Regions from separate parts of the Gordonia marina genome, predicted to be linked through region 2. Evidence: predicted binding sites of a transcription regulator. Region 2 holds the regulator's gene; each other region holds the start of a gene.
The links. The regulator LexA, encoded in region 2, represses DNA repair genes until DNA is damaged. The targets are predictions, from matches to a motif close to CGAACANNTGTTCG.
Positions count from the first base shown of each region.

Region 1: a site for LexA is predicted at 3,997-4,010, ahead of ACSEEN_RS02970 (HNH endonuclease signature motif containing protein). Genes of this name have one in related genera too.
Region 3: a site for LexA is predicted at 3,503-3,516, ahead of ACSEEN_RS02720 (HNH endonuclease signature motif containing protein). Genes of this name have one in related genera too.

Region 1 is NZ_JBPSDN010000004.1:84-7,290, reverse strand. Features, by position in the region: gene ACSEEN_RS02985 (thioesterase family protein) at 1-607, opposite strand, end outside; gene msrB (peptide-methionine (R)-S-oxide reductase MsrB) at 665-1,099, shown strand; gene hemQ (hydrogen peroxide-dependent heme synthase) at 1,113-1,808, opposite strand; gene ACSEEN_RS02970 (HNH endonuclease signature motif containing protein) at 1,919-3,871, opposite strand; gene hemG (protoporphyrinogen oxidase) at 4,168-5,535, opposite strand; gene hemE (uroporphyrinogen decarboxylase) at 5,532-6,572, opposite strand; gene ACSEEN_RS02955 (DUF2510 domain-containing protein) at 6,747-7,175, shown strand.
Region 2 is NZ_JBPSDN010000025.1:16,333-23,539, reverse strand. Features, by position in the region: gene ACSEEN_RS15300 (phosphoenolpyruvate--protein phosphotransferase) at 1-1,679, shown strand, start outside; gene ACSEEN_RS15295 (hypothetical protein) at 1,682-2,338, shown strand; gene lexA (transcriptional repressor LexA) at 2,407-3,105, opposite strand; gene ACSEEN_RS15285 (LysM peptidoglycan-binding domain-containing protein) at 3,257-3,853, shown strand; gene nrdR (transcriptional regulator NrdR) at 3,895-4,356, shown strand; gene hrpA (ATP-dependent RNA helicase HrpA) at 4,387-7,207, opposite strand, start outside.
Region 3 is NZ_JBPSDN010000003.1:167,161-174,367, forward strand. Features, by position in the region: gene ACSEEN_RS02715 (SigB/SigF/SigG family RNA polymerase sigma factor) at 35-811, shown strand; gene ACSEEN_RS02720 (HNH endonuclease signature motif containing protein) at 903-3,407, opposite strand; gene ACSEEN_RS02725 (hypothetical protein) at 3,705-4,076, opposite strand; gene ACSEEN_RS02730 (metallothionein) at 4,073-4,372, opposite strand; gene ACSEEN_RS02735 (hypothetical protein) at 4,445-4,645, opposite strand; gene ACSEEN_RS02740 (hypothetical protein) at 4,723-5,742, opposite strand; gene ACSEEN_RS02745 (hypothetical protein) at 5,748-6,005, opposite strand; gene ACSEEN_RS02750 (outer membrane protein assembly factor BamB family protein) at 6,177-7,207, shown strand, end outside.

The sequences.
Region 1 (7,207 bases), on a different contig from region 2:
TCCAGACGTGCGGGTCCTGCCGCAGCGAGATGCCGTTCGCGGTGTCCCACAGCTTGGCGTAGTCGCCGAGCGCGGTCGCGGGCTCCCCGGCGATCAGCTCGACGTCGGTCGTCACCCACGCCCGGGCGCGGCCCGGCCGGGTGTCGTCGGCCTGCCACGCCTGCACGGTGTCGATCATCCCGCCCTTCCACCGCTTGAGCCACGACGGCTCGGTGAAGGTCTCCGGCGGCGGCAGCGGCGCGAACTCGTTCTCGGCCACCTCGGCCGTGTCGGAGACCTGCAGCAGCCAGCCGCGCGCCCGGACGGTGGGGCGGCCGCCGATCACCGCGGTGGCCTCGACCAGTTCGATGGTGCGGCCGGGCCGGATCACCTCGACGCTCAGCTCGATCCGGTCGCGGGCGATCTGGCCCAGCACTTCGAGGCTGAACCGGCTGAACTGGAGGCCGGCGGCGTGCGCCGTCCGCCACCGCTCCAGATGGTCGACGATCAGTCCGGCGACCGGCGCCAGGTGCAGCTCGTCCTCGCGCCAGGCCCCGGCCGCGCAGTCGGTCGGGGCGAAGGTGTCGTCGTCGATCCTGGTGAAGTACGCGCGCGTGGAGGGAGCCATGCCAGCCACGCTAACTCAGCGCGGCACGCGCGCGGCAACCGGACTACCGTGGAATCCATGAGCGATGACGCACGTGATTACCCGGCCGATCCGAAGGCGCTCACCGACGCCGACTGGCGCGAGCGCCTCAGCCCCGCCGCCTTCCGGGTGCTCCGGCAGGCCGGCACCGAAGCCCCGTTCACCGGCGAGTACACCGACACAACCACGGAGGGCGTCTACCGCTGCCGGGCCTGCGGCGCCGAACTCTTCCGGTCCGACGCGAAGTTCTCCTCGCACTGCGGCTGGCCGTCGTTCTTCACGCCACTCGCCGGCGATGCGGTGATCGAGCGCCGTGACGACTCGCTCGGCATGGAGCGCGTGGAGATCCTGTGCGCCAACTGCCACAGCCATCTCGGCCATGTCTTCGCCGGGGAGGGCTACGACACCCCCACCGATCTGCGGTACTGCATCAACTCGGTCAGCCTGGACCTGGACACGTCCGCCGACGGCTGAGCCTGCCGAAGGCTCAGGGCAGAGCGGCGACCAGCGCCGCCGGCTCCACCCGGGGGCCGGTGAAGAAGGGGATCTCGACGCGGACGTGGTAGCGGGCCTCGGTGGCGCGCAGGTCGCGCATCAGGTCGACGATGCGGTACAGCTCGGGTGCCTCGAAGGCGAGCAGCCACTCGTAGTCGCCGAGCGCGAACGCGGGCACCGTGTTGGCGCGCACGTCCTTGTAGCCGCGGGCCGCCTTGCCGTGGTCGGCGAGCATCTTGCGGCGGTCCTCGTCGGGCAGCAGGTACCAGTCGTACGACCGCACGAACGGGTAGACGCAGACGTAGTTCCCAGGATCCTCCCCGGCCAGGAACGCCGGGATGTGGCTCTTGTTGAACTCGGCCGGGCGGTGCAGCGCGGCGGCGCTCCAGAACGGCTCGCTCACCTTGCCGAGCAGGGTGGTGCGCTGGAACGAGCTGTACGCGTCCTGCAGCTGCTCGATGGTCTCGGCGTGCCACCAGAACATGAAGTCGGCGTCCCCGCGCAGTCCGGCGACGTCGTAGATGCCGCGGATCACCACACCCTTGCCCTCGACCTCGGCGACGAACCGCTCCAGATCGGCGATCACCTCGCTCCGATCGTCCGGCAGCTCCCCGGCCCGGATCTTGAAGACCGAGAACATCAGGTAGCGGATGGTGGCGTTGAGTTCGTCGTAATCCAAGCGAGCCATGACTCCCATACTGCCACTGCGCCCCACGCGTCCTGGCTCACACTCCCGTCACGACGACCGAGAACGCTGCTCGAATCGGGGTGCGTGCCTTCGGCCCGCTCGGTCTGGTGTCAGAACGGTGGTGGGCCGTCGGCGGCGTCGGCGCGTTCGCGGGCGCGACGCAGGCGGGCGCGTTCGGCACGGCGCCAGGCGTGTTTGTAGGCGGTGGCGGCCCGTAGACCTCCGCCTGTCACGCTGCGGCCGACGCCGCCGGTCGGGGGTGGGCCGGGTGGTGGTTCGGGTGGCGCTTGGGCTTGATGGGCACACCTCACCCCGGTGAGCTGGGGGAACAGCCACTGATTCTCCGCGCGGGTCTCGAAGGTCGTGCCGTGGAGGGTGATCGCCGTCCACACCGCACCGTGGTCGTCGATCCATTGTTCGTCGACCCATCCGTCTTCGGGATCGGTCGCGCCGAGGAACGTTTTCAGCAGGTGATGGCGCTTGCATTTGGGTCCGACATTGCACAGGCAAGTCGGTCCGCCGGAGGCGGGGCAGATCTGGTTGAACTCCTCGCAATGGTCGAGTTCGCAATTCCAGGCCGGCTGCTCGCATCCGGGCACGGTACAGGTGCCGAAAAGGGCCCGGACCAGGACACTCAGGGCTTCGGTGGGCCGGTACGGGTCGGCGGGCTGGGCCTGACCGGTCAGGAACGCCGGCGGCACCTCGTGCCCGTCAACAAGCTCGCCGCGCGTCCCGGACCGTCCGGCATCAGTGCGCTCGGCATCAGTGCGCTCGGCATCAGTGCGCTCGGCATCAGTGCGCTCGGCATCGGGCTGCTCGGGGTTGCGGTGATGCCGGAGCTCGGCCGCGTGGCCGCCGGACGGGTCGTCCTCCTGGCGGCCGTCGGTGTCGTTCTCGCGGTTCTGGGCCGCAGTGGCGTTCGGCTCCTGCTTGGCGTGGGGGTCGGTGTCGTGTCCGTCGGGCGACTCGGCGGCGACCGGCTCGACGCTGTTGCTGTCTTCGGGTGGCGCCGTGACCGGGGGACGGCGCTGCAGGAGCGCACCGAGGTCGAGGTCCCGGACGAGAGCGTCGGGGCGTTGTGCGAGGTCCCGGACGTGGCCGGCGCTGATCGGGCCGTGCCCGTCCAGATGGGCCGGTTCGTCGTTGTCGCCGGTGAGGGTGCTCTTCTGGCAGACCGCGTGCACGATGATCCGGGCCTGCCGCTCGGAGATCTCCCCCTCGCCGAGGGTGGCAGTACAAGTCTCTTTGTCGGCGCACGCGCAGGTGAAGGGGAGCCGGCGCAGCCGGGCGATCGCCGCCGCGGAGCGGAGCATGCCCTTGGTACGCGGGTCATTCGGGCAGACCCCGGCGATCATCGCCTCGACCGTCTCGTAGGCCAGGCGGGCCTCTTCGGCGTCCGCGGTGATGTTGATCCCGCCCAGACCGTCGGGGTAGTCACGATGGGTCACGTTCTTACGGCGCCGGGCCTTCTCCCGCCGTTTGCGATCGGCGTCGGCGTCACGTTTGTTCACGATCCGGTCGGCGATCCGTTCGGCCGCCCTCTCGGAGATGTGCCCGGCGGTGGCGAGCGCATCAGCGAGATCCTGGTCGACCTGCGTCATGATCTGGCCGTCGTCGACGATGTCGGTGCGGTAGGCCACCTTCTCGAACATCTCCGGCGAGATGACGGTCCGGCGGAGCAGGTCCGCGGTGGCGGGGAGTCGTTCGGCGGCGGCGATCGCCACGCCGACCAGGGCGCGGGAGGCCCGCCGGTTCCCGGCGAAATAGATCGCGAAGTATTCCACGGCCAGTGTGTAGGGGTCGAACAGGTCTTTCTGGTCTTCTCCGGCGCAGACGCGGTCGTCGAGGGTGGCCAACTCGATGTCGAGGAACTGCCCGACGGCGAACAGCTGTTGCGAGTACAGGTATGTCTGACCCCGCCAGGCGGCCTCGGCGTAGACCGCCCACGACCGGCACTGCGCCTTCTCGTCGTCGTTTTCGTCGGCGGGGACCATCCCGGCCGCGGTGAGATCGATCCCCGCCCAGCGGGAGGTGAACGCGTCGTCGATCGCGTCGGTCGTCATGATGGTCACCTCCCCCCAGGGATCAATGTTCGACTTATCTATGCTCTAGGATACAGCCACATCACGGTGTGTGCCACCCGACTTTTCTGTACCGTCACCACGACTATACGACCTGGTTACGACAACAATCAGCTATGCGGAGGCGGTCACCCGATCACACCGAGTCGGCGGCAATCCGCCCACAGAAGTTGAACGATCGCGGTGACATGTTCGAATAGATCGAGTCGAGGTGCTTGCCTTCGACTCGCCTCCTCACTGCGTTCGTCGGCGGCTCAGGCGGCGGACTGCGGCCGTCGTCATGCTGGGCGATGGTCGACGATCCGCGCCGCCGCCCGCCGGGCCGAGCCGATGCAGGCCGGCACGCCGACGCCGTCGAACGCCGCACCGGCGAGTGCGAGTCCCGCGGGCAGCGAGTCCCGCGCGCCGGCCATCGCGGCCAGGTGACCGGGCGCGTATTGCGGCAGGCCCTCGGGCCAGCGCTGCACCACCGTGTGCTCGATCACCGGCGCGGCCAGGCCGGCGCCGGCGAAGTAGGTCGCCAGATCCTCTGCGGCCCAGGTGAGCAGGGTGTCGTCGTCGGCGGTCACCGGCTCGCCGAGCCGCCCGAACGACACCCGCAGCACCGGCGGACCGGACTCCGCCAGGTGCGGCCATTTCTGCGACGACAGGGTGACCGCCTTGCTGCGCATACCGGCGTCGGAGGCCACCAGGATCCCGGAATGCCCGGGCAGCGCCGTGCCCGGCGCGAGGACGCAGCCGACGACGGCCGACCCGGCGGCCGGGACCTGCGACAGCGTCGCCGCCGACTCCGGCGCCACCGCGGCCAGCAGCGTCGCGGCCCGCCACGGCGGCACGGCGACGATCACCGCGTCGTAGTCGCGCGCCGCACCGGCGGCGTCGAGCACATAGCCGCCGCGATCCGCTTCGATCCGGTGCACCGGCGTCTCCGGGAGGATCGACGCGCCGCTCGCCCCGGACAGCACCTCGACGAGCCGGCGGTAGCCGCCCCGCAGCGCGCCGAACACCGGGCCGCCCGGCGCCGGGGCCGCGACGATCCCGCGCACGGCGGAGGTCAGCGAATCGGCGCCCGCGTCGAGCGCCGCGGCGAGCGCGGGCACGGTCTCGGCGAGACCGAGGTCGTCGGCCCGCGCCGAATACACCCCGCCGAGCATCGGGTCGACGCTGCGCGCCACCACGGCGTCGCCGAAGCGGTCCCGCACCAGGGCGCCCACCGACACCGCCGCACCGGGTGTCCAGTTCAGCGGACGGGCGGCCTCGCCGTCGATCAGGGCCCGGTCGGCATCGCCGATCAGCGCACCCATCGCCGCGGCGCCGTCCGGTACGCCCATCACCGCGGGCCGCGGCATCGGATGGAGCCGTCCGCCGGACCAGATCGCCGGTCGCAGCGGCCCCGGCGACACCACTTCCCCGGCGAGTCCCAGCTCGGTGACCAGCGCGAGCGCCTCGGGCCGCCGGATGATGAACGCCTCGGCGCCCACATCCATCGCGACGGGGCCGGCGTGGCGGGTGCACAGCAGTCCGCCGGGGCGGTCGGCGGCGTCGTACACGTCGATGGCGGCGTCCGCGCCGAGCCTCCGGCGCAGCGCGTAGGCGGCGGTCAGACCGGAGACGCCGCCGCCGACGACCGCGATCCGCGGCGTCATAGCGAGTGGATCAGTTCGACGGCGCGGGTGATCGCGCCGGCGTCGGTGTTCGGCAGCACCCCGTGGCCGAGGTTCAGGATGTGGCCGCGCGCGCCGGCGTCGACGGCCCGCTCCCCCTCGCGGATGATCCGGGACAGTTCGCGCGTCAGCACCTCGTCGCCGGCCATCAGCACCGTCGGATCCAGGTTGCCCTGGAGTGCGACGCTCCGCTCACCGGAGCCGCAGCCGACCCGCTGCGCGGCCACGTCGAGCGGCACCCGCCAGTCGACGCCGATCACGTCGGCACCGACCCGGGTCATCGCGGACAGCAGTTCACCGGTGCCGACGCCGAAGTGGATGCGTGGCACCCCGAAACCGGCGATCTCGGCCATCACCCGCGCCGAATGCGGCGCCACGTAGGTCTGGTACTCGGCCTCCGACAGGGTGCCGGCCCAGGAGTCGAAGAGTTGCACGGCGTCGACTCCGGCCTCCAGCTGCGCGGTGAGGAACGCGATGGTGATGTCGGTCAGCTTGCCCATCAGCCGGTGCCACAGCGGGGTGTCGGCGCGCATCATCGTCTTGGTGTGCTCGTAGGTGCGGCTGGGGCCGCCCTCGATCAGGTACGACGCCAGGGTGAACGGTGCGCCGGCGAAGCCGATCAGCGCGGTGGTGCCGGCCAGTTCGTCGAGGATCAGCGAGATCGCCGCGGTGACGGCGCCCACCTCGCCGGGTTCCAGGCGGGGCAGGGCATCGACGTCGCTCGCGGTGCGCACCGGCTGCGCGATGACCGGCCCGGTTCCGGCGACGATGTCGAGATCGATGCCCGCGGCCTTGAGCGGCACCACGATGTCGGAGAACAGGATCGCGCCGTCGGTGTCGTGCCTGCGGACCGGCTGCAGGGTGATCTCGCAGACCAGCGCGGGATCGAAACACGATTCGAGCATGCCGCGGCCGGCCCGGATCTCGCGGTACTCGGGCAGCGAGCGTCCGGCCTGCCGCATGAACCACACCGGCCGCCGGGACGGCTGCCCTCCGGTCGCCGCCGCGATCAGCGGCATCCCATCCGAATTCCGCCGCGCCCGGTGCATCGAACTCATGTCCCCAACAATGCCATGTTCGCCTCGTGACCTCTATTCCGGACAAGCGGAGTTCAGCGACCTGCGCAGCATCGCTGCGTTAATATCGCCGAGCTGCGCGACCGCGCCGTCACATCCGATAGGAGAGAGCGACACATGGCCGAGACAAACGCGGGCTGGTACGACGACGGTTCCGGCACTCTGCGGTGGTGGGACGGGCAACGATGGACCGAGCAGACGCAGGAACCGCCGAAGAAGGGTGGCGTCAGCGGGATGCTCCAGCGGATCCAAGACGAGGCCTCGGCGGGTGCGCGCCCACGTCCGGCCGCAAGTCCGGCGGCTGCGGCGAGTCCCGCTGTTCCGGCCGGCGCGCCGGGCGCAGCGCCGACCCCCGCGACAACGGCGCCGGCCACCGGCGGCATGAGCTATGTCGTTCTCCAGGTGGTGCTGAAAGAGAAATTCTTCGGAACGGGGTCAGGCAATCTCACCGAGCTGGAAAACGCGATCAATCGTCAAGCGGCGCTCGGCTACCGGCTCCACACAATCAGTACCGCCGCCGCGGGCAGCAAAGGCCTAGATGAGTGATTCCTGGCGATGTGACGGGTGTGTCGTGTGGG
Region 2 (7,207 bases):
CGGAGGATTTCGGGGCGACGACGGTGGTGCGGGGGACACCCGTGGTGCACGGGCTCGCGTACGGTCCGGTGATCCGGCCCGCCGAGACGCCGGAGTTCGACATCGACGCGACGGCGGTGATCGACGAAGCCCAGCGCTCCGCCGAAGAGGAACGGTTCACGACCGCGGCGAACACCGTCGCCGAACGGTTCTCGGCGCGGGCCTCGGCGAGCACCGGCAGTTCGGCCGAAGTGCTCGCGGCGACGGCCGCGCTGGCCAAGGACCGGGCCTGGATCGGCGCGGCGACCAAACTCATCGCCGGCGGTACGCCGGCGGCGGCGGCCACGGTCGCGGCGATCGAGCAGATCGCGGCGATGTTCACCAAGCTCGGCGGCCTCATGGCCGAGCGGGTGACCGATCTGAACGACATCCGTGACCGCGTGGTGGCCGAGATCCTCGGCCTGCCCGAACCGGGCATTCCGACGCCGGACCGGCCGTCGATCCTGTGCGCCGACGACCTGGCGCCCGCCGACACCGCGGGGCTCGATCCGCAGCGGGTGATCGCCCTCGCGACCCGCCTCGGCGGACCGTCGAGCCACACCGCGATCATCGCGCGGCAGCTCGGCATCCCCTGCGTCGTGGCGATCGCCGATCTCGGCGAGATCCCCACGGGCGCACTGGCTTTCGTCGACGGCGAGCGCGGAGTGGTCGGCCTCGACCCGGACGAGGCGGCGGTCACCGCGGCGGTCGCGTCGTCGAAGGAGACCGCTGCCGCGGCAGCTGCCTGGCGCGGTCCCGGACAGACCGCAGACGGTCACCGGGTGCTGATCCTGGCCAACGTGGCCGACGGCGTGTCGGCCCGGGCGGCCGCCGACCTCGGAGTGCTCGAGGGCGTCGGGCTGTTCCGCACCGAACTGGCCTTCCTGGACCGTCCGGACGAGCCCTCGGTCGCTGAGCAGACGTCGCTCTACCGCGAGGTGATCGACGCGTTCGACGGCGACAAGGTGGTGATCCGGACGCTCGATGCCGGCTCGGACAAGCCGCTGAAGTTCGTGACGCACCCGGACGAGCCGAATCCGGCGATGGGGGTGCGCGGCAACCGGATCATCCTGTCGAATCCGGAGATCCGCGCGCACCAGCTGGAGGCGCTGGCCGCGGCCGCCGAGGGCACCACGGTGGTCCCGTGGGTGATGGCGCCGATGATCGCCACGGTGGCCGAGGCGCGCGAGTTCGCGGCGCTGGTGCGCGAGCGCGGGATGATCCCGGGTGTGATGGTCGAGGTGCCGTCGGCCGCGGTGATGGCCGGCCAGATCCTCGCCGAGGTCGACTTCGTGTCCATCGGCACCAACGACCTGACCCAGTACACGATGGCCGCCGACCGGATGTCGCCGGAACTGGCATCGCTGACCGACCCCTGGCAGCCCGCCGTCCTCGCGCTGATCGAGCGCGTGGGCGCTGCCGGTACCGAGCAGGACAAGCAGGTGGGCGTGTGCGGCGAGGCCGCCGCCGATCCGCTGCTCGCGTGCGTGCTGGTGGGTCTCGGCGTCACCTCGCTGTCGTCGGCCCCGGCCGCGGCACCCGCGGTGGGGCTCAAGCTGAGCACGGTGACCCTGGATCAGTGCCGCGCGGCCGCGCAGGCCGCGGTGGCCGCCGACAGCACGGCCTCGGCCCGGGAGGCGGCGCGGGCGGTACTCGGCTGACGATGAGCGACGTCGTCTACGAGCCGACGATCCTGAAGCGGTACACGACGCTCTCCAACGCGATCGACGTCCTGCTGAATGAGCGCGTCACACTGCTCAGCCCGCGCACCTGGGTCGACCGGAACGACAGCGGGTTCATGGATCACTACTGCGCACTGAAGGGTTCGTCTCGCGTCAGCGTCGCGTGCTTCACCCAGTCCACGGAGACCTATCACCACTGGGGCGTCTTCGCGGGCGGCACGGACGGCGTGCGGCTCGAGATCAGCAAAGCGAAACTGCTGGCGAGCATCGCAGGCGACCCGGCCTACGCGTCCGGTCCGGTCCGCTACCTCACCCTGGACGAGATCGAGGAAGAGGCCGGCGACTCCCGGCTGACGGCCGACGATCTGCCGTTCGTCAAACGGCACGGTTTTCGCGACGAGAACGAGTTCCGCATCGTCCACCTCGGGAGCGGTGACGGGCCGCCGGTGCACCACATGCCGATCGAGCGAGGCTGGATCAACCGGATCTCGTTGAGCCCGCTCCTGCCGGAGGGGCTGATCGAGACGATGAAGGCCGCGCTACCGGCGCTGCCCGGCTGTGCGGACGTGAAGGTCGTGCGGTCGAATCTCTGCGAGAACCAGCGGTGGACCCGAACGGGGGAGTCGATCACTCTGTAGGACCGCGGCCACCCGAGTGGGGATCGCGATCCCCACCCCGGCGGCCGGGCGCGGTGTGGATGTCCGGATCAGATGCGCCGCAGCACGGTCACGACCTTGCCGAGAATGGCGGCGTCGTCACCGGGGATCGGCTCGAAGTGCTCGTTGTGGGGCATCAGCCAGACGTGACCGTCGACCCGCTTGAAGGTCTTCACGGTGGCCTCGCCGTCGATCATGGCGGCGACGATGTCGCCCTGCTCGGCCACGTTCTGCTGGCGCACGACCACCCAGTCGCCGTCGCAGATCGCGGCGTCGATCATGGACTCGCCGACCACCCGCAGCAGGAACAGGGAACCCTCGCCGACCAGCTCCTTGGGCAGCGGGAAGACGTCCTCGACGGCCTGCTCGGCGAGGATCGGACCACCGGCGGCGATACGGCCGAGGACCGGAACGAACGCCGGTGACGGCATACCCGGCTCGTCACCGGCCGCGTCGCCCGGCGGCGGGGGACGATGGTCGTCGCGGACGTTCACCGCGCGCGGCCGGTGCGGATCGCGCTTGAGTAGCCCGCGCCGCTCCAGGGTTCGCAGTTGGTGGGCGACCGACGACGTCGAGGTGAGTCCCACGGCCTCGCCGATCTCCCGGATGCTCGGCGGGTAGCCGCGCTCCCGGACGGACGAGCGGATGTACTCCAGGACCTCGCGCTGGCGCTGGGTCAGTGAGGCCTCCAGGGTCGCCGTCGACAGCAGCGGGTCGACGTTCGACGTGTTCTGCGGTCCGTCGGTCATCTGAGGTTCCTTTCCTCGTCGGTGATCCCCAATCTAGTCGACTAGGTCACAGAACTCAAACAATTGTTCGACGTGTCGGGACGGTTGTCGGACCCATGGTGTTAACTGTCGAACAAGAGTTCATCGAACATACGAACGATGGGAGTTAACGATGACCGGATTGCTGAAGGACCGTGACCGCCGAGCCGCCGGAACGGCCGCCTCTGTGACCATGACCTGCGATGTTCCGATCGTCGTCGGTACGCGCGTCCGTCGTGCGGTGCAGGCCGCACCGACGTGCCGGCCGACCGGACGCAGCCCGCAGAGCCGCACCGGAGTGCTGCGCACGGTGCCCGCCGCCGCTCGATCGAACATCCCGGAGCGCCGGGAACGTGTCCGGGTCCCGGGCGTGGCGAGCGCCGGTTCGAACACTCCGGCCACGACCGCGCGGCCGTCCTCGGCACCGGCGCGGCGGACCGCCGGCAGCCGTCGGCGGTGGGCGGCCGGGGTGCTGGCCGGGCTGGCGGTGGCGCTGATCGCCGCGGTGATGGGCATCGCCGGGCACGACTACCAGAGCGCGGCCACCGGGACACCGGCGGCGACGCAGGTCGTGCACGTGCGCAGCGGGGAATCGCTGTCGTCGCTCGCCGAGCGGATCGCCCCCGAGCTGCCCGCCGAGTCGGTGATCGCCACGGTGCGGAACCTGAACGGGCTGGACGGCACCGGGCTGCGCCCGGGTCAGGCGCTCGTGGTTCCCGCATACCGCTGAACGCGCGTGGGATCGGGATGCGCGGCGGGTACGCTGAGGGCATGCGATGCCCGTTCTGCAAGAACGACGACACCCGAGTAGTCGATTCGCGCGCCTCCGACGACGGTCTGGCGATCCGGCGGCGCCGGTCGTGCGGTGCGTGCGGCCGCCGGTTCACCACGGTCGAGTCGGCGGTGCTCGCCGTGGTCAAGCGCAACGGTGTATCCGAGCCCTTCAGCCGCGAGAAGGTGATGAAGGGCGTCCGCCGCGCCTGCCAGGGCCGCCAGGTCGACGAGGATGCGCTCGCGAAACTCGCCGCGGCGGTGGAGGACACGGTGCGCGCATCCGGTTCCGCCGAGATCCCCAGCAATGAGGTCGGCCTGGCCATCCTCGGCCCGCTGCGCGACCTCGACGAGGTCGCGTACCTGCGGTTCGCGTCGGTGTACCGATCGTTCGAGTCGGCCGACGACTTCCAGCGCGAGATCGACGATCTCCGCGCGGGCCGCAAGCAGCCCGTCGCCTGACATCCGGCCGTCGCGGGTTCCGCGCGACGGTCAGGTGAACGTGTCGAGCGCCTTGATCACACGCTTCTCCGACACCGGCCCCGCGGTGCCCAGCTGCTGGGCGAAGAGGCTGACGCGGAGTTCTTCGATCATCCAGTGCGCCAGGTCGTTCAGCGCATCCTGGCGGTGCGCCGGGACCTGTGCGAGACGCTGATTCCAGTGCGCGATCACCCGGTCGACGGCGTCGAGACCGGTCGCGTCCCGGGACGCCGAACCGGGTAGCGCCTCCAGCCGGGCACGAGCGGCCTTGAGATAGCGGGGCAGATGCCGCAGGTGAGTCAGCGCGGTGTCGCGGACGAAGCCGTCGTACACCAGGTGCGCCAGTTGCTCGGCGACGTCGTCGGCGGCGACCGAGCCGCTGCGCGCGTCGATCGCCCGGCGCAGCGGGGCGGTCTCGGCGAGAGCCGCCGCGGCGACGGTGAAGTAGTCGGGTGCGGCGGCGCGGACGGCCGGTGACAGCCGCTGCGTGAGCGCGGCGAAATCCGCGGGGGTGCGGATCGCGGCCACGCCGGGTTCACCGGCCAGGGCATCCGCGATCGCCCGGCGGGTGCAGTCGGCGAACAGGTCGTCCGCCCGCCGGTACGGGCTCTGGCTGAGGGCAAGTCGTTCACCGGGCGGCAGCGTGTTCGCGATCTTCTTGGTCAGCGGGGTGATCGCGTTCTCCAGCAACACCTGCGCCCCGGCGCGGATCCCGGCGTCCCGCGCGGTGGGGCTGGTCGCGTCGACCACCCGGACTCCGGCCCCGGCCGGGCGCAGGGTCGGGTAGGTGACGACCGGCTGACCCGCGACGGTGGCATCGATGCGCTCCGGAAGGGCGCCGATGGCGTCGTCGGTCCAGCGCTGGTGCACCGGCGCCGCTGCGGCCGTCGTCGACGGGCCGGAGAACTCGCGGCGGAGTTCGTCGAGGGAATCGCTGCGGGCGACGATCTTTCCGTCCGGGCCGGTGACCGCGAAGTGGATCCGGAGGTGCGGAGGAAGGTTCTCGACGCGAAAGTCGCTCGGGGACAGGGTGATCCGCGTGATGACGCCGAGCTCGCGGGCGAGGGCCGGCACCAGTGGCTCCGACCGCGGCTCCAGCTGGGAGAGGGCGAGGTCGGCGTACTGCTGCGCCGGCGACATCGACTTGCGCAGGCCTTTCGGCAGCGACTTGATCAGCGCGGTGGCCAGCTCGCTGCGCAGTCCGGGTACCAGCCAGTCGAAGCCGCCGCCGTGGAGGTGGTCGAGGAGCGGGCGGGGCACGACGACCGTGACGCCGTCGTCCGGCGCGCCCGGCGCGAAGTGATAGCGCAGTTCCAGACGGGTCTGTCCCTGCTGCCAGGCGGGCGGGAAGTCGGCGGCAGCCGGAGTCCGGGCGTCGTCCCCGTCGGCGTCGTCGAGGTACAGCAGGCGCGGATTCTTCTTGCTCTCCTTCTTCCACCAGGAGTCGAAGTGGCGGGTGGACACGACGTTCGCGGGCACGCGGGCGTCGTAGAAGTCGTAGAGTTCGGCGTCGCTGCGCCGGAGCGTGCGCCGCGTGCGGTGCTCGAGGTCCTCGGCCTCGGCGAGGAGACGCTGATTGTGTTTCCAGAACTCGTGACGGGGCCGCCAGCGGCCCTCGACCAGCGCGGCCTGCAGAAAGATCGCGCGCGATTCGACGGGGTCGATGGACCCGTAGTTCACTCGGCGCGCGGCGACCAGCGGTACCCCGTAGAGGCTCACCTTCTCGCTGGCGGTGACCGCGCCGCGGCGTGACGACCACGCCGGCTCGCTGTAGGTCCTCGTCACCAGGTCGCCGGCGACCTGCTCCACCCATTCGGGGTCGATCGCCGCGACGGTGTGCGCGAACAGGCGCGAGGTCTCGACCAGTTCTCCGGCCATGACGAAGGCCGGGGGCTTCGAGGCGAGGAACGACCCGGGGAAGACGGCGAACTTGGTGCCGCGGGTGCCGAGGAATTCCCTCGTCTCGCCCTGCTTCGCGCCGATGTTGGTGAGCAGCCCGGTGAGCAGGCTGCGGTGGATGGCCCCGGCGTCGAGTTCGGTGGCCGGCACCTCCCAGCGCAGATCCTTGACCGTGCGCCGGAGCTGACGGTGGAGGTCCATCCACTCGCGGATCCGCAGGTAGTGGAGGAACCCGCGTTCGCATTCGCGGCGGAACTGATTGCCGGACAGCGCTTCCCGGCGGTCGTGCAGATGCTCCCAGAGCTTGAGGTAGCCGAGGAACTCCGACCCGGGCACGGCGTACTCCCGGTGGGCGGCGGTGGCGGCCTCACGCTTGTCGGCGGGGAACTCTCGCACATCGGGGAGCGAGAGCGCCGCGGCGATCACCAGGACGTGGTCGAGTACCCCGTTCTGGTGCCCGGCCACCAGCATGCGGGCCAGCCGGGGATCGATCGGCAGCCGCGCGAGGTCGCGTCCCACGGCGGTGAGCCGGGCGTCGGCCGAGTCCAGACCGGTCACCGCGCCGAGTTCGGAGAGCAGCGCCATGCCGTCCTTGATCGCGCGGGCCTCCGGCGGCTGGACGAACGGGAACTCGGCGACGTCGCCCAGCCGCAACGACAGCATCGACAGGATGACGGCGGCCAGGTTGGTGCGCAGGATCTCCGGGTCGGTGTACTCGGGGCGGGCGTCGAAGTCGTCCTCGCCGTACAGCCGGATGCAGATGCCGGGGGCGACGCGGCCGCAGCGGCCCGCACGCTGGCGGGCACTGGCCTGCGAGACCTTCTCGATGGGCAGCCGCGTGACCTTGGTGCGCGTGGAGTAGCGGGAGATGCGGGCCGTGCCGGTGTCGATCACGTACCGGATACCGGGCACGGTGAGCGAGGTCTCGGCGACG
Region 3 (7,207 bases), on a different contig from region 2:
TGCGTCGTCCATCGAACAGAGGAGTCCAGGAACGATGACCACCGATCAATACCAGCGGGCTACGGAACTGATGACGGAGCGGGCACGACCGGAGTGTTCCCGCGAGAGCGCCGCGAGGCTGCGCGAGGAGTGCATCGTCGAGTGCCTGCCGCTCGCCGAACACATCGCGCGGCGCTTCAGCGGCCGCGGCGAACCGTACGACGATCTGTTGCAGGTGGCCCGGCTCGGGCTGATTCAGGCGATCGATCGCTTCGATCCGGGCGCCGGGCACGACTTCCTCTCCTTCGCGGTGCCGACCGTGATGGGCGAGGTGCGCCGCCATTTCCGCGACCGGGCGCCGGTGCTGCGGGTGCCCCGCGGATCGCGCGACCTGCACGACAAGGTGCTCGCCGTCCGCGAGGAACTCGCGCAGGAACGGTCGTGCATGCCGACCACGACCGACATCGCCGAGCGGCTGGGCGCCGAACCCGGCCAGGTTCGGAAGGCGATCGACGACTGCCGCGCCGGTGCCGCGATCTCCCTCGACCAGTGCCGGTCCGTCGATGCCGAGGCCGGCCCCGCCGTGATCGACCGGCTCGGCGACGTCGACCCGGGCTACCGCCGCGTCGACGACTCCCTGGAACTCGGGGAGGCGCTCGGCGACCTCGGCCGCCGGGAACGTCGCATCCTCGGCCTGCGGTTCGTCCGGCTGATGTCGCAGAGCGAGATCGCCGACGAGATCGGGATCTCCCAGATGCATGTGTCCCGGTTGCTGCGCCGGACGCTGGACCACCTGCGCCGGGTACTCGAGCCGTGGCCGGCCGCGGCCTGACGCGCGACGCGGTCTGGCACTTCCAGCAGTCGTGCTGGTGGAGGGGAGTTGAGACCACTCATCCGATCGGGCGGCCACATCCCTGTCCCGGTCAGAACGGCGGTTCTTCGGGGAAGCCTTCGTGGTCGTTCCCGGCCTGCGTGTCGCGGGCGTGGCGTTCGCGGCGGTTGGCGTCGCGTTCGGCACAGCGGCGTGCGTGTTTGGCCTGCGTGCGGGTCCGTGCGCGGTCCGGACTCAGGTCGTAGGTGTCGTGATCGGGTTGCCCGGCTCGGGATGTCTGCCCGGCGAGCTGGTGCCGGCACCGCAGTCGCGCCAGTCGAGGGAACAGCCACTGGTTGGGTGCGAGGGTTTCGGTAGTGATCCCGAACAGGGTCATCGCGCAGTGGTAGAGGCCGGCGTCGTCGATCCAGATCTCGTCGACGAATCCGGGGAGATGGGTTTTCGCGAGGTGGTGATAGCGACACTTCGGCAAGAGGTTGCACAAACAGGTCGGTCCGCCCTCGCGAGGGCAGACCTGATTGAACTCGGTGACATGGTCGAGATCGCAGGAGAACGCGGCGCGTGCGCAACCGGGGATCGAGCAGGTGCCCCAGAGGAACCGGGCGACGGTGTCGGTGACGGTGTTCGGCCGATAGGGGTCGCTCGGCAGAGCGGTGCGGCCGATGACTCGCCCGGCCGGTGCCGCGTGAGCGGTGGGTGTCGTGGCGCTGCCGGGCACGGGGGTGTGGGCCGCGATGGTCGCGGTGGCCATCCCTGCGCTCGCGGTGTCGGCGATCGTAGCGTCGGCGCTGTCGATGGGGATGTCGAGATCGGCGAAGTACGCCAGAGCAACCGCATCGACAGCAGCCCAGTCGACGCCGTCGAAGACCGAGTCGAACCAGGCCCCGGCTCTCGCTGAACCGATTCCCGGGGAAGTGTCGCCGCAACTCGGTGAACCGGAGCCGGGCTGGTCGCCACTGACCGGTGCGTTCGGAGCGGAATGGTCGATCAGCGCAGAGCGATCGATCAGTGCGGCCATGGCCGGGTGGTCCTGTCCGGCCGGGTCGGCTCCTTCGGTGAGGTCGTCTCGCTCGCTGAGGTCGTGCAGTGCGGCTTCTTGCACGAGTTGGGCGAAGAGGACGTCGATGTCGGCATCGTCGAGATCACAGACGCGCCGTGACCAACGTGCCGAGTCGCCCCGGAGCGTGGCCGGGTCTGATCGGTCCGTGGTGACTGGGCCCACGCCGATATCGAGGCCGTCTCGGCCTTCCTCGGCGGCGTCGCCCTCACCGCATCCGACGTGCAGATCGGATTCGGGTCCGCACCGGGCGCGGTCCCGGGCTCTGATACCGCCAAGGCTCGTGTCTTCGGCGTCGGCGGTGTCTTCTGCGGTGCCTGCCTCGGTGTCGTCGTGGCTCTCGTCGTCGCGCGGGTCGTCTGCGGTGGGTTCGGGGCGCCGGTGATCGTCTCCGCGCTCGTCGGAGGTGCCGGGGCGGGGTCGTCGTCGGTGCACCGCGGCGTCGCCGCGGGTCGTGACCGGATCGCCGGCTTCCGCCGGATCGCTGTGGCCAGTCGAGTCGGTGGGCTCGCACAGGTCGTTGAGGTCGACCGGCCGGATCACCGCATCCTTCCGACCAGCGAGGTCACGGGCGTGATCAGCCGAGATCACCCCGTGCCCGTCGAGATAACCCGGCTGGCCGCCGCCGTCGAGTGTGGTGGAGTCGACCACGACGTGGATCACCACTCGCTTGAGTCGCTCATCCAACGCGGCCGGATCCAACCGGGCGGTGCAGTCCTCACGCCCGCACCGGCAGGTGAACTCCTGTCCGGTGACTCGGGCGTTGATCGCATCGGCCCGCCGGGCACCGGCGGTCCGCGGATCATGCCTGCACACCCCGGCGGCGAACGCGTCCGCAGCAGCTAGCAGCAGACGATTGTCCTCGGCTGGAGCAACGATCGTGACCGCCGACATGCCGTCCGGCCGTGCATCGACATACACCGTGCGGCGGGCCTTCGCCTTCTCACGCCGGCGGCGCACCGCATCCGGATCAGTCAAAGCGAGGAACCTGTTCGCCAGATCGGTGACCTGTTTCTCCGAGAGCACCGCGCGCCGACCGTAGAGCCGGAGAAGTTCTCCGCTGATCTGCCCGTCCAGGGCGGCGACCGCGACCGGGTCGGTCACCAACTCGACCGCCAGGACCAGTTTGTGGAACCGTCGCCGGTCCAGAATCCCGTCCCGCAACAACACCGCACACCGGGGAAGCCGGTCGCGGGCGGCGAACGCATCATCGAGCAACATCGCCCCTTGATACTCGGTGCCCTCGACATACTGGGCCAGACACAGGATCACCTGCGCATCAACGTCGAGGAGTTTATGCGCGACCCGCTCCGCACTGTCGACCGCCTCGGCGGCGGCCTTCGCGGCGACCTGATCGTAGATCGCGAGCGCACCCTGAAATTGTGTCCAATCCAGGAATGCGTGAGCCTTCTTCACCGTGTTGATCCGCCCGGCCACCTCGGCCTGCGTCAATCCGGACAGATCCTGCCCGGCAGGACCCAGACCGAGAGCAGACAGGTCCGCGGTCGGCCAGGCCGACGGCGCGAATCCGAGTAACATCACCCACCACCCCCTCGGCGATCTGTGCTGGTCAACACCGGTTTTCTGGCGTCTCTGTACTGCTGACGACATCATGACACACCCCTCCGACAAACCGAACAAATGAACGATCATCTCGTCTGATGGGTGGTCTCGACTCCGCTCGACCGTCATGGGTGCTTCGCGTAGCCGTCGGGACGGCACTTCGCTCGATAAGTCAGCGGCCGCGGACCGGCAGACGGGACAGCGCGTCGATCAGCAGTCGGGTGTCTTCCTGAGGCCGGTAGACCGTGGCCGCGGCGGCGGGCGCCGGGGCAGTCATTGGGGCCCTCGCGGGGCGGGCGGGACCGGCGGATGCGGATGATGACGCCGATAGTCGGCGGCCTCCTCCGCGGTGACCTCCGGGATCAACGGATCGTGCTCGGCGCGGTCGTGCCGGCGCCGTGTGGTGAGCGCGGCCCGCCCGCCGACCAGGCAGGCGAGCGCCAACGCCGTGCAGACGACGGCGCCGGCGACCCAGCCCGTCAATGCCCAGCCGAGGGCCGCGGCGGAGATCGCCATGCCGATCAGTGCGATCGCGATCAGAAGCAGAACGTAGCCGAGGAGTCCGAGCGCCTTCAGCGGCCGGGCCACCTCGCCGGGGAGCAGGTCGGCCGCCGGATCGTGGGCGGACCGTCGGGGCCCGGTCATGACCGCACTCCGGCGTTGTCGACGAGTTCACGGTTGCCGTCGCGCCGAGCGCAGTTCGCGCAGCAGTAGATGGACACGTCGTCTTGGACGCCGTGCCCGATGATCGCGCAGCCGCATCGTGCGCACCGCGGGGCGTGACCGGCGATGGCGCACTCGAAGCTGTCGTAGACGCCGCGTCCCGGCAGTCCTTCCACCGAGATCAGCAGTGCGTTGCGGTACTCGTTGCCGCAGATGTCACAGGTAGCGATGGGAATCCTCTCTCCGGCGGCGTGGTCTCGACTCCGCTCGCCCGGTATGCGTCACGGAGCGAGCGGTGAACGGATGCGAACGGGAGGGGAGCGTCATCGCGCTTCCCCTCCCGCCCCGTGTCACTGGCCGCTGTGGCTGTGCTCGCCGCCGCGGACCTTGGCCTCGTGCGGCTGCTGCTCGGCACCCTTGCGGCCGGCCTCATGCGGGTCGGCACCTTCCGGGGAACCGAACTTGCCCGAGCTGGCCTCGCCGCCCTTGTGCGCCTGTTCCTCCGTGTCGGACCGGTTGCCGAACTGTCCTGGGTTGTTCGGATCTGCCATCGTCGAACACCTCCTTGTGATGTGTTGTCGCGGAAGCTCCGCGGCCAAGGAGTACCCGAGTGGGCGAGTGCTAAACGTCAGCCGGCGAGAATCGCCGTGACCTCCGGTGAGGCGTAGAACGGGGCGAGCTGTTCGCGCACGATCCGCTCCAGTTCGCCGTTCGCGGCGGACGCCGCCAGCAGGCGGGGTGCCATCTGGACGGCGTAGCCGACCAGATCGTCGCGGGTCAGGTCGATGTCCTCGATGAGCACGGCCGCGGGGTGCCCCGCATAGGTGTCGAAGAATCCGTCGACGAACGCCTCGGCCAGCGCGATGACCGGCCGGCTCGTGGCGGCCGCGATCACGACGTCCTGCGCCAGCCCGGCGACGCGCAGGGCGTCGTCGGGGGAGAGCACGGTGTCGTGGCGGCGGACCGGGCGATCGGCGTACAGATCGAAGACCTCCAGGACGGCGGTCCGGGTCTGCGGGTCGTTCAGGGTGGCGATGATGATCTTGTTCAGCCTGCTCATCGCGAATTCCGCGCCTTTGGCGGCGGTGTCGCCGAAGAACTGCTCGAACTGCTCGCCGGTCTTCCCGATGGCCTTGCCGGCGACGGAGGTGCCCAGGTTGACCAGCGAGCCGACGCCGGGGATCTTCTCGGCGACCGCGCGATTGCCCGCGAGGACGTCGTTCACGATGCGCCCGACGAAGCGGGACGCCAGCGAGGCGACGAGCGGGCTGCTGGTGAGCTCGTCCAGCGCGCGTTCGAGGGCGGGGGTGAGCGCGAGCGTCTCGTCGGTGAGCCGTTCGACGTTGTCGCGGTCGATGAGTTCGCGGAGCGTGTACTCGCCGGCCGGGTTGCCGACCACGATCGACGCTCCCGACTCGGCGAGCGTCGTCGCTGCGGAACTGGCCGGCAGCCGCGCGGCGAGAAGTCTGACCAGGGACTTCACCTGGGCGGGGTCGACCAGCTCGCCCACGGTCGTCTTCTCGGCGGCGGCCAGGACGTCGTCGACGAGCTGAGTGGTGACCTCGGTGACCTCGTCGCCGGTGAGGCGTCCCAGCGCCCAGCGGACCTGCGCGTCGAGCAGTTGCTCGGCGATCGATACGTCGCTCATAGCGGTCAGTTCAGCCCGTCCCGGCGCTTCTGCTCCTCGTACTGCGCAGCGGCGCTCTCGTGCTCGGGATTCTCGGTGATCAACGACTGGCCGCCGAACTCGCGGTACAGCGCGAACACCGCGAGGATCAGGCCGAGGACGCCGCACGCGTAGGTGCTGCCGGGGACGTGCGACCATCCGCGGTTGACGACGTCGACGATCGCCCAGATCACCCCGACGAAGCCGAGGCCGACCATGAGGACCAGGAATCCGCTCACACGCATGGCGTTCATCCTGCCATGGGCGTGTGCACCGACCGGCCGGGCGCGTCGCAGTGGTCGAATAGTCGCGATGGTCGAATAGTCGTGATGGTCGGGTAAGGGAACAAACGTCGGGGCCGGCACCGTCTTATCGCTGCCGGGTGCATCCGCACCGGCCGAGTCGAAGGGGCGGAGATGACGGGTACCGGTGTACCGCCGACGGTCGACGACGAGCGCGCGCCGGCCGGCGGGGTCTGCCGTGGTCTGGCGTTTCTGCTGTGCGCGGTGGGCTCGGGTCTGCTGCTTCTCGCCGTGGCGATCTCCGGGGCGGTGCTGCTTCGGGTGCGGCAGCCGCACGACGACTTCGCGTCGCTCCGCGGCCCGGCGAACGTTCTGATCGTCGTCTTCGCCCTGGTCATCGCGGTGCTGATCGGACTGCTGGTGGCCGCGTGGGCTGGCGGTGCGCCGCCGTCGCTGCGGGTCGCCGTCCTGCTGACCGCCGCGGCCGGCGTCCTGGTGTTGCTCTCTGTCCAGCGGTTCGGGGGTATCGAGAGCGAGGCCGGGCAGGCCGGATTCAGCGGGCAGCACGCCACCTGGCTCGCCCTTCGGCTGGCGATCGGGGGCTGCGTGGCGGTGTTCGTCGGCGTGATCATGCTGCCGGACCGGGAGACGAGTCGCCTCCGCTGGGCGGTGGCGCCCGTCGCGGTGATCGTCGTCGCGGCCGGAGTCCTCACTCTCGGGCTTCCGCTGTTGCCGTCCGGCGGTACGACGCTCCGGGTGGCTGATCCGCTGCCGCCGGTGCCGCCGATTCCTGCCGCGGTCTCCGGTCCGGGCCGCTCGCTGCCCGCCGGTATCACCGACGCGATGGCGTTCGGCCCCGGTTACCTCGTCTCCAGCCGTCACGGCGGCCTCCTGACCATGCACGACGCGACCGGCGCTCAGCGGTGGCGATTCGACCTGGCCCCGGGGGTGAACAGCGCGGTCAGCCTGCTGCCCGCCGAGTCGCTGGTGGTGGTGGCGCGAGTGTCGGACCGCGCGGACACCACGTACGCGATCGACGCGGCGAGCGGACGACTCCGCTGGACCGCGGCGGGGCTCTGGGCCGTGCCGGACAGGCACTTCGACGGCACTCTCGCCACCGGACACACCTTGATCCAGCCGACTGCGGACCGGTCCGCGGTCAGTGCCGTCTCACCCGCGACCGGCACCCGGATCTGGGAGCACCG